3 regions of the Streptomyces sp. NPDC020192 genome follow, and region 2 is predicted to be linked to each of the others. Evidence: riboswitches for the same ligand, from Rfam matches in the RefSeq annotation. Region 2 holds a riboswitch; each other region holds the start of a gene.
What was found. A riboswitch is a leader RNA that binds a small molecule or an ion and turns the genes downstream of it on or off. The one in region 2 is predicted to bind cyclic di-AMP.

Region 1: it holds a riboswitch for cyclic di-AMP, as region 2 does, so the genes downstream of both, ACH47Z_RS34720 (M23 family metallopeptidase) here and ACH47Z_RS27590 (transglycosylase family protein) in region 2, are expected to answer to the same signal.
Region 3: it holds a riboswitch for cyclic di-AMP, as region 2 does, so the genes downstream of both, ACH47Z_RS25295 (transglycosylase SLT domain-containing protein) here and ACH47Z_RS27590 (transglycosylase family protein) in region 2, are expected to answer to the same signal.

The regions. Positions count from the first base shown of each region.
Region 1 covers NZ_JBIRXG010000023.1:22,699-25,964, reverse strand. The annotation lists gene ACH47Z_RS34730 (M16 family metallopeptidase) at 1-191, shown strand, start outside; gene ACH47Z_RS34725 (M16 family metallopeptidase) at 188-1,576, shown strand; cyclic di-AMP (ydaO/yuaA leader) riboswitch at 1,797-1,954, shown strand; gene ACH47Z_RS34720 (M23 family metallopeptidase) at 1,967-2,710, shown strand; gene ACH47Z_RS34715 (GntR family transcriptional regulator) at 2,908-3,266, shown strand, end outside.
Region 2 covers NZ_JBIRXG010000015.1:145,817-149,082, forward strand. The annotation lists gene ACH47Z_RS27585 (transglycosylase family protein) at 69-1,178, shown strand; cyclic di-AMP (ydaO/yuaA leader) riboswitch at 1,361-1,529, shown strand; gene ACH47Z_RS27590 (transglycosylase family protein) at 1,534-2,223, shown strand; gene eno (phosphopyruvate hydratase) at 2,572-3,266, shown strand, end outside.
Region 3 covers NZ_JBIRXG010000013.1:174,732-177,997, reverse strand. The annotation lists gene ACH47Z_RS25300 (polyprenyl synthetase family protein) at 33-1,043, opposite strand; cyclic di-AMP (ydaO/yuaA leader) riboswitch at 1,640-1,814, shown strand; gene ACH47Z_RS25295 (transglycosylase SLT domain-containing protein) at 1,820-2,311, shown strand; gene ACH47Z_RS25290 (HAD family hydrolase) at 2,296-3,177, opposite strand; gene ACH47Z_RS25285 (hypothetical protein) at 3,243-3,266, opposite strand, start outside.

The DNA.
Region 1 (3,266 bases), on a different contig from region 2:
TGGAGATCACCCCGAAGGAGGTCCAGGAGGTCGCCAAGGCCCGCCTGCGCCCCGACAACCGCGCGGTCCTGGTCTACGAGCCGCTGTCCGCCGAGTCCGCCGAGCACACCGAGGAGGCGGGGCGCGGCGAGGACCCGGAGCGGGAAGCGACCGTAGAGGCCGGTAACGAGAACGAGGAGACGGCCAAGTGACCGAGCTCGCCACCATGGACTTCCACCCCCAGCCGCAGCCCGGCGAGGCCAGGCCGTGGGCGTTCCCGGCCCCCGAGCGCGCCACGCTCGACAACGGCCTGACCGTGCTGCGCTGCCACCGCCCCGGCCAGCAGATCGTCGCCGTCGAGGTGCTGCTGGACGCCCCCCTGGACGCCGAGCCGGCCGGCCTGGACGGCGTCGGCACGATCATGGCGCGGGCCTTCTCCGAGGGCACCGACAAGCACTCCGCCGAGGAGTTCGCCGCCGAGCTGGAGCGCGCGGGCGCCACGCTGGACTCGCATGCCGACCACCCCGGTGTCCGGCTCAGCCTGGAGGTGCCCGCCTCCCGGCTGGCCAAGGGCCTGGGCCTGCTCGCCGACGCCCTGCGCGCGCCCGCGTTCGCCGAGAGCGAGGTCGAGCGGCTGGTCCGCAACCGCCTGGACGAGATCCCGCACGAGCTGGCCAACCCCTCCCGGCGGGCCGCCAAGGAGCTCTCCAAGGAGCTGTTCCCGGCGACCTCGCGCATGTCGCGCCCGCGCCAGGGCACCGAGGAGACCGTCGAGAAGATCGACGCCGCCGCCGTACGCGCCTTCTACGACCGCTACGTCCGCCCCGCCACGGCCACCGCGGTCGTGGTCGGCGACCTCACCGGGATCGACCTGGACGCGCTGCTCGGCGAGACCCTGGGCGCCTGGACCGGCAGCCAGGGCGAGCCCCGGCCGGTGCCCGCGGTGAGCGCCGACGACACCGGGCGCGTGGTCATCGTGGACCGGCCCGGCGCCGTCCAGACGCAGCTGCTCATCGGCCGCGTCGGCCCCGACCGGCACGACCGCGTGTGGCCCGCCCAGGTGCTCGGCACCTACTGCCTCGGCGGCACCCTCACCTCCCGCCTGGACCGCGTCCTGCGCGAGGAGAAGGGCTACACCTACGGTGTGCGGTCCTTCGGGCAGGTCCTCCGGTCCGCCCCGGACGGCACGGGTGTGTCGATGCTCGCCATCAGCGGTTCCGTGGACACGCCCAACACCGGTCCCGCGCTGGACGACCTGTGGAAGGTGCTGCGCACCCTCGCGGCGGACGGCCTGACCGACGCCGAGCGGGACGTGGCCGTGCAGAACCTCGTCGGGGTGGCGCCGCTGAAGTACGAGACGGCGGCGGCCGTCGCGAGCACGCTGGCCGACCAGGTCGAGCAGCACCTGCCCGACGACTTCCAGGCGACGCTGTACCAGCAGCTGGCCGCGACGGGCACGGTGGAGGCCACGGCCGCCGTCGTGAACGCCTTCCCGGTGGACCGCATGGTGACCGTCCTCGTCGGTGACGCCGCCCAGATCAAGGCGCCGGTGGAGGCGCTCGGCATCGGCGACGTCACCGTGGTGGCGGCCGACTGACGCACGCACGCGTGGGGCCCTGACGACCGACAGGCCGTCAGGGCCCCTGCTGTTCCGCTCTCTTCCTCATGTCTTCCCCAGATGCCCGATTTGGGGCGGAGGTTGCCTGTCTGCCCTGTGGGATGCGCTACAAAAACCCGGATCCGTTTGGGGATTGCCGAGGCGCCCGCCTAGCGTCGTCCGGGCTGTTCGTCGGGCAGTGCGCCGCACCCGCGGCACCGGACAGCCATCGCCGAGTCCCCGTACGGCGCGAGCCAGGGGAGCCGGGGACCCACGTCCCTGGGGTGAATCGGACGCCACGCGTGCGCGTGGGGCCCGTAGGAGACCTTCCTGCTCCGAACCCGTCAGCTAACCCGGTAGGCGAGAGGGAAGGAAAGGACCAGCCACTTCATGGCGTTCATGTGCGCCACCGGGAAGCATCGCAAGCCCGGCCGGGTCAAGCGCACCACCGCTCAGGCGGCCGGTGTCGCGGCCCTGACCACCACCGGTGTCATCGGCACCCTCGCGGCCTCCCCGGCCCTCGCCGCCGAGAACGCCGCGGAGCAGACCGGCCTCACTCCGGTCCTCACCGTGAGCGACGACGTGGCCGAGCACATCAGCGCGCAGGCCGCCGCCCAGCAGCGGGCCGCCGAGCAGAAGGCGGCCGAGCAGGCCGCCGCCAAGCGGGCCCAGGAGATCCGCGCGGCCAAGGCGCGCGCCGCCCGCGAGGCCGAGCGCGAGCGGCTGAACCGTTTCGTCGCCCCGATCACGGACTCGTACGTCTCCACGGGCTACAAGGCCAGCAGCTCCCTGTGGTCCTCCGGCTCCCACACCGGCATCGACTTCCACGCGGCCAGCGGCACGCCCGTCCACGCGGTCGGCTCCGGCACCGTCGTCTCCACCGGCTGGGGCGGCGCGTACGGCAACCAGATCGTGATCCGGATGGCCGACGGCATGTACACCCAGTACGGCCATCTGTCGTCGCTCGGGGTCACGGTGGGCCAGCAGGTCACCCCGGGCCAGCAGATCGGCCTGTCCGGCGCGACCGGCAACGTCACCGGGCCGCACCTCCACTTCGAGGCCCGTACGACCCCCGACTACGGCTCGGACGTCGACCCCGTCGCCTATCTCCGCAAGCACGGCGTGACCGTCTGACGCACCCGCGCACGGCATCCGCGGCCCCGGCTCACCGAGCCGGGGCTTTCGCCGTTTTTCACGCTGTCCGCCGGATGTCTGTCCAAAAAACTTCCATGGATTCCGGCCCGCCGTCGGAAATTCCGGCTCATTGGAATAGAGTCACGGAACACACGTCCATCGTCGACGTTTCACGGGGATTAAGGCGGAGGTCGGTCATGCGTATTCCGGCGCACTCGGTATGCACGGCGATCCGGGACGACATCGTCGCCGGTGTCTACGAGCGTGGCGGCCGGCTGACCGAGGAAGTCCTGGCCCGTCGCTACGGCGTCTCGCGCGTCCCCGTCCGCGAGGCCCTGCGCACCCTGGAGGCGGAGGGCTTCGTGGTGACGCGCCGGCATGCGGGCGCGTGCGTGGCCGAGCCGACCGAGCAGGAGGCCGCCGACCTGCTGGAGATGCGCATGCTCCTGGAGCCGCTCGGGGCCGCCCGGGCCGCACAGCGGCGCACGGAGGCGCATCTGAAGGTGCTGCGCGGCCTGGTGCGGCTGGGCCAGGAGCGGGCCAGGCGGGGTAGCAG
Region 2 (3,266 bases):
TCACCCATCAGCGTGGCGACAGGCACCACTCGCCGCGCCGGTCCTGCTGTCGCACGAAAGGCTTCCGCATGCTCACCGGGAACGGTCGTCACCGTCGCCCCCGCCAGGCTCCGGCTCTCCTCGTCGCGGCCGGAGTGACCGGCTCCGCCATCGCCATCCCGCTGCTCGGGGCCGCGAGCGCGAGCGCCGCCGACGGCACCACGTGGGACAAGGTCGCCGAGTGCGAGAGCGGCGGTTCCTGGAGCGCGGACACCGGCAACGGGTACTACGGCGGCCTGCAGATATCGCAGGACGACTGGGACAAGTACGGCGGCGCGCAGTACGCCGTGAGCGCCGACCAGGCCAGCCGCTCGCAGCAGATCGCCGTCGCCGAGAAGATCCTCGCCGACCAGGGCACCAAGCCGTGGACGATGTGCGCGCTGACCGCCGGGCTGACCCCTCACTCGGGTTCGGTCGACGTCGACACGGGTGTCGGGGGTTCCGGGAGCGGCAAGGGTTCGGGGAGTGACTCCGGATCGGCCGGCAGCTCCGACTCGTCCGGTCTGTCGGACTCGTCCTCTTCTGGTACCGGCGCGGGGTCCCACTCCGGCTCGAAGTCCGGCTCGGGCGCGGACTCTTCCTCCGGTTCCAGCGCCTCACCCGCCCCGGAGCAGGGCAAGGGTGCCGGCGAGACGCCGGGCGCGGCCGACGGCTCCACCGCGAGCGGTTCCCCCAAGTCCGACAAGTCCGACAAGGCGGGTGCGTCCGGCGCCTCGGGCTCCACCGGGTCGGCCGGGTCCACCGGCTCCTCCGGCAACGGGAACTCGCGGGGGGGCGACAGCTCTCCCACGATCACCCCCGGGATCGACGAATCGGACAATTCCCAGCAGGGCGTCGGTTCTTGGAGCCTCGTCGACACCGGAGCCCTCAGTAGTGGCGGACGTCACCGCGGTGGCAGTGCGGACGAAAGCGTGACAAACGGTCAGAGCGTCGCGTCCGTCGGCCGGCATGCGGACCGACAGCCGGACACCTACACCGTCCGTGAGGGTGACACGCTCGCCTCCATCGCCGACTCCCTTGGCGTCCATGGCGGATGGCACGCGCTGTACGACGACAACAAGGGGCTCGTCGGCGCCGACCCGAACCACATCGCCGCCGGTCAGACCCTGAAAGTCGGTGACGAAAAGGGCGGCGAATAGGCGGAGTTGACGCCCCACTTCATGCCGAATGTCCGGTTTGGTGAAAGTGTGGGATGAGTCTCAGAAGCCCTGATCGTCTTTGAAATTCCGCCGATCGCGTGTCTACGGTCAGGACCGCTCGTCACCACGAGCCCCGGCAGTCGCAACGCCGAATCCTGCCAGCGGTTGCCCGGGAACAGTCGTCGCGTCATGCGCCGCAGGCAGGAGCGGGGGACCCAAGGTAAGCGCCGCGCCGGGAAGTTGAGCCGGAGCGGCTTGGGGTGAAGCCACGCCTCCCAGTGGAGGGGTGGCCGGGCAACTCAACCGGCCCGAACCCGACAGCTCACCTCGCAGGCGTCGGTGAGGGGATCGATCCATGCTGTTCTCCGGCAAGGGCAAGCACCGTCGCCCGTCCAAGGCCATCCGCGCCATCACGCTCGCCGGTGTCACCGGCGCCGCCGTCGCCGCCCCGCTGATGGCGGCCGGCAACGCCTCCGCCGCCACCGCCTCCGAGTGGGACACGGTCGCCCAGTGCGAGTCGGGCGGCAACTGGTCCATCAACACCGGCAACGGCTTCTACGGCGGCCTGCAGTTCACCAACTCCACCTGGGCCGCGTACGGCGGCACCGCCTACGCCGCGCGCGCCGACCTCGCCACCAAGACGCAGCAGATCACCATCGCCGAGAAGGTCCTCGCGGGCCAGGGCAAGGGTGCCTGGCCGGTCTGCGGCACGGGCCTCTCCGGCGCCGCCTACAACGGCTCGGCCCCGGCCACCTCGCCGAAGGCCACCACGCCGAGCACGAGCACCCGCTCCACCGACCAGCAGGCCGCCACCCGCTCCACCACGCGTACGGCCCCGTCGGCGAGCAAGACCGTCACCACGCCGACCGGCAAGAAGGTCAAGAAGGGCGACGGCGAGTACAAGGTCGTCAAGGGTGACTCCCTCAGCTCCATCGCCGAGAAGCACCACGTCGCCGGCGGCTGGCAGAAGCTGTTCCAGCTGAACAAGGACATCGTCGAGGACGCGAACCTCATCTACCCGGGTCAGCAGCTGCACCTGAAGTGACCTCCGGCTCCGGCCGGACGCACAGCGCCCTCACACCCCCTCCCCCCACACCGAAGCCCCCGTGAGGGAATCCCCCGTCCCCACGGGCTCCCCGCCCCGGCGCGTTCTTCCCCCGTACGCGCCGGGGCGGGGTCTTTCGTTTCCCGCGCCGTTTCCCCACTCTTCAGCCGGGCCTCACCGGCAGCCCCCTTTGTTCCGGGGGTGAACAATGGGTACCGTCTGCGTGTCCTCGTCGTCCACGGGACGGTCGGTCGGTGGCCGACGCCCCTGGGACGGTTAGGCTCTAGTCGCAAGGCACCGCCGCAAGGCACACGCCCCGCACTTCCAGCGTCACATCCCAAGAAGGAGATGCTCGTGCCGTCCATCGACGTCGTCGTAGCCCGGGAAATCCTGGACTCCCGAGGCAACCCCACGGTCGAGGTCGAGGTCGGCCTCGACGACGGCAGCACGGGTCGTGCCGCCGTTCCGTCCGGCGCCTCGACGGGCGCCTTCGAGGCCATCGAGCTCCGCGACGGTGACCCGAACCGCTACCAGGGCAAGGGTGTCGAGAAGGCCGTCCTCGCCGTCATCGAGCAGATCGGCCCGGAGCTGGTCGGCTACGACGCCACCGAGCAGCGCCTGATCGACCAGGCCATGTTCGACCTGGACGCCACCGACAACAAGGGCTCCCTCGGCGCCAACGCCATCCTCGGCGTCTCCCTCGCCGTCGCCCACGCCGCCTCCGAGGCCAGCGACCTCCCCCTCTTCCGCTACCTGGGCGGCCCGAACGCGCACCTGCTGCCGGTGCCGATGATGAACATCCTGAACGGCGGCTCGCACGCCGACTCCAACGTGGACATCCAGGAGTTCATGATCGCCCCGATCGGCGCGGAGTCCTTCTCCGAGGCCCTGCGCTGGGGCGCCGAGGTCTACCACACGCTGAAGAAGGTCCTGAAGAGCAAGGGCCTGTCCACCGGCCTCGGCGACGAGGGCGGCTTCGCCCCCAACCTCGAGTCCAACCGCGCCGCCCTCGACCTCATCCTCGAGGCCATCAAGGAGGCCGG
Region 3 (3,266 bases), on a different contig from region 2:
AGCCGACGTTTCCACGGATCCGGCGCCGGGCGTCAGCCCGCGCGGTGCACCACCGCGTCGCACAGCTCCAGCAGGGCCGCCTTGGCGTCGCACTCCCGCAGCGGGGACAGCGCGGCCCGGGCCTCCTCCGCGTACCGCACGGTGTCGCGGCGGGCCTGCTCCAGCGCGGGGTGGGCGCGCAGCGCGGTCAGCGCCTCGGCGTGCCGCGCGTCGTCGCTGAGGTCGGAGTCCAGCAGCTCGCACAACGCGAGGTCCTCGGGCAGCCCCAGCCGGGCCGCGCGCTCGCGCAGCCGGAGCACGGGGAGGGTCGGGATGCCCTCGCGCAGGTCGGTGCCCGGGGTCTTGCCGGACTCGTGCGAGTCGGAGGCGATGTCCAGGACGTCGTCGGCGAGCTGGAAGGCGACCCCGAGCCGCTCGCCGTACTGGGTGAGCACGTCGACGACCGTCTCGTCGGCGCCGGACATCATCGCGCCGAACCGGCACGACACCGCCACCAGCGAGCCCGTCTTGCCGCCGAGCACGTCCAGGTAGTGCTCGACCGGGTCACGGCCGTCGGAGGGGCCCGCGGTCTCCAGGATCTGGCCCGTGACCAGCCGCTCGAACGCGAGGGCCTGCACCCGGACCGCCTCGGGCCCGAGGTCGGCGAGGATCTGGGAGGCGCGCGCGAAGAGGAAGTCGCCGGTGAGGACCGCGACGGAGTTGCCCCAGCGGGTGTTGGCGCTGTCCACGCCGCGCCGCACGGCCGCCTCGTCCATGACGTCGTCGTGGTACAGCGTCGCGAGGTGGGTCAGCTCCACGACGACGGCCGACGGCACCACGCCCGGCGCGTAGGGGTCGCCGAACTGCGCCGCGAGCATCACGAGCAGCGGCCGGAACCGCTTCCCACCGGCCCGCACGAGGTGCTGCGCGGCCTCCGTGATGAACGGAACCTCGCTCTTGGTGGCCTCGAGCAAGCCTTCCTCGACAGCCGCCAATCCGGCCTGGACATCGGCTTCGAGAGCCTGGTCCCGCACGCTCAGCCCGAACGGCCCGACGACGGTCACGAGGGGTCTCCTGTCTGCTGGTGTCTGCTGGCGATTACACGGTTTGTCGATAGGTCGCTGCCATCACTCGAGTCAGCGTATCCGGTCCTGTTTCGATCACCGATAGCGCCCACCGGTCCAGCCCGGGCGGTATTGGATCATGACCGCTATGCGTGAGATCGGACAGTAAGAACGGATATTTATCGACTTAACAGGAAGTCAGCCACTTTGTCGCGAACCAGGGGGCGAGCGGAGTAACACCTCCACCCCACCCCCCCGAGACCATCCCCGAGATCACCCGCCGGCCGCCCCTCCCCCGCCGGTCGTCGCCACCCCATGAGCAAACCCCCAAATCCCTGATGCCCGTTTTGGAGCGATTTGCTATTTCGTGAGTTGGGTCACGTCCTTGATCCCCACACCCCTGGCCGCCGAACACCCCTCCCCTCTTGCCCTGTCGGCGAGTTGAGGGTTGGCAACAGCAAAGGATCAAGTGCCACATAGGGCGCAGACCAAGGTCAAATGGGGCGTTGTGTGAATCTGCTACTTGTTCCCGACATGTGCTCTCGCATACGTTCCGGGCCGTCGGGCGGACGCCGAATCCTGCCGCCGCCCGCATAACCATCCACGAACCATTTCGTACGGCAGGAGCGGGGGACCCAGGTAAGTCGCCGGACCGGACGGCACACGTCGCACCGGAACGGCTTGGGGTGAAGCCGTGCCTTCCCCAAGGCACGGCCGGGCACCTCCCCGCCCGAACCCGACAGCTCACCTCGCAGGCGACGGAGAGGAACATCCCCATGCCTGCTGCCGCTCAGCACCGTCGCACCCGGACCAGCCGCCTCGTGCGCACCCTCGCCGTCGTCGGCACCGGTGCCGCCGTCCTCGCTCTGCCGCTCGTCGGCGCCACCAGCGCCTCCGCCGCCACGACCACGAAGGCCACCAAGGCCTCCACCACCCTCGCCGGGTACCCGAACAACCTCGACGGCTGGATCCGCGAGTCGCTCGCGATCATGGCGAAGAAGGGCATCCCGGGCTCGTACAACAGCATCTACCGCAACATCATCCGGGAGTCCTCGGGCAACCCGTGGGCCATCAACAACTGGGACTCCAACGCCGCCGCCGGCATCCCGTCCAAGGGCCTGCTCCAGGTCATCGCCCCGACCTTCAACGCGTACCACGTGGCCGGCACCGCGTTCAACATCTACGACCCGGTCGCGAACATCACCGCGGCCTGCAACTACGCCGCCGCGCGCTACGGCTCGATCGACAACGTCTACAGCGCGTACTGACCGTCGCCCGACCCGTACGTGACCGGCGCGTGCTGAAGCGCCGGCCGGTCGGTCGGAGAGTCCGGGAAGAGTCTTTCGAGGACGACGGCGATGCCGTCGTCCTCGTTCGACAAGGTGACCTCGTCGGCCACCGCCATGAGTTCGGGATGCGCGTTCGCCATCGCCACCCCGCGCCCGGCCCAGTCGAACATCGGGATGTCGTTGGGCATGTCCCCGAACGCCAGGGCCTGTTCGGCCGTGATCCCCAGCCGGTCGGCGGCCAGCGCCAGCCCGGTCGCCTTGGTCACCCCGGCGGGCTGGAGCTCCACGGTTCCCGGCCCCGACATGGTGACCGTCGCCAGCGAACCCACCACCGCGCGCGCGACGGCCGCCAACTCGTCGTCGGACAGGTCCGCATGGCGCAGCAGCACCTTGCTGATGGGCTCGCGCCACAGGTCGTCGCGCCGGCCGACCCGCACCGCGGGTAGGGTCGGGTGCGGCATCCGGTAGCCGGGCTCGATGAGTGTGCGCCCGTCGACGCCGTCCTGGTCGACGGCCGCGAAGACCTGTCCCACCTCGGCCTCGATCTTGCCGAGCGCCTCCTCGGCCAGCTCCCGGTCCAGCCGGACCGACCACAGCAAACGCCCGCTTCCGGCGTCGTAGACCTGCGCGCCCTGCCCGCACACCGCGAGCCCCGTGCAGCCGAGGTGCGCGAGCAGCGGCCGTACCCGCGGGGCCGGACGGCCCGTCACCACCAGGTGCCGTACACCGGCCCGCGCCACCCGCGCAAGCGCGGCGAGCGACCGGCCGGAGACCGTGTCGTCGCCGCGCAGCAGCGTTCCGTCCAGGTCAGTGGCGATCAGTGCATATGCGGGGGAGGCTGCCATGATCAGAGAATACGGACGGGACGCCGGTCCGACTCATCTTGTCGTGCCGCGTACTTACGTGCTCATCAGCCCCAAGTGGTGCCCGCCGG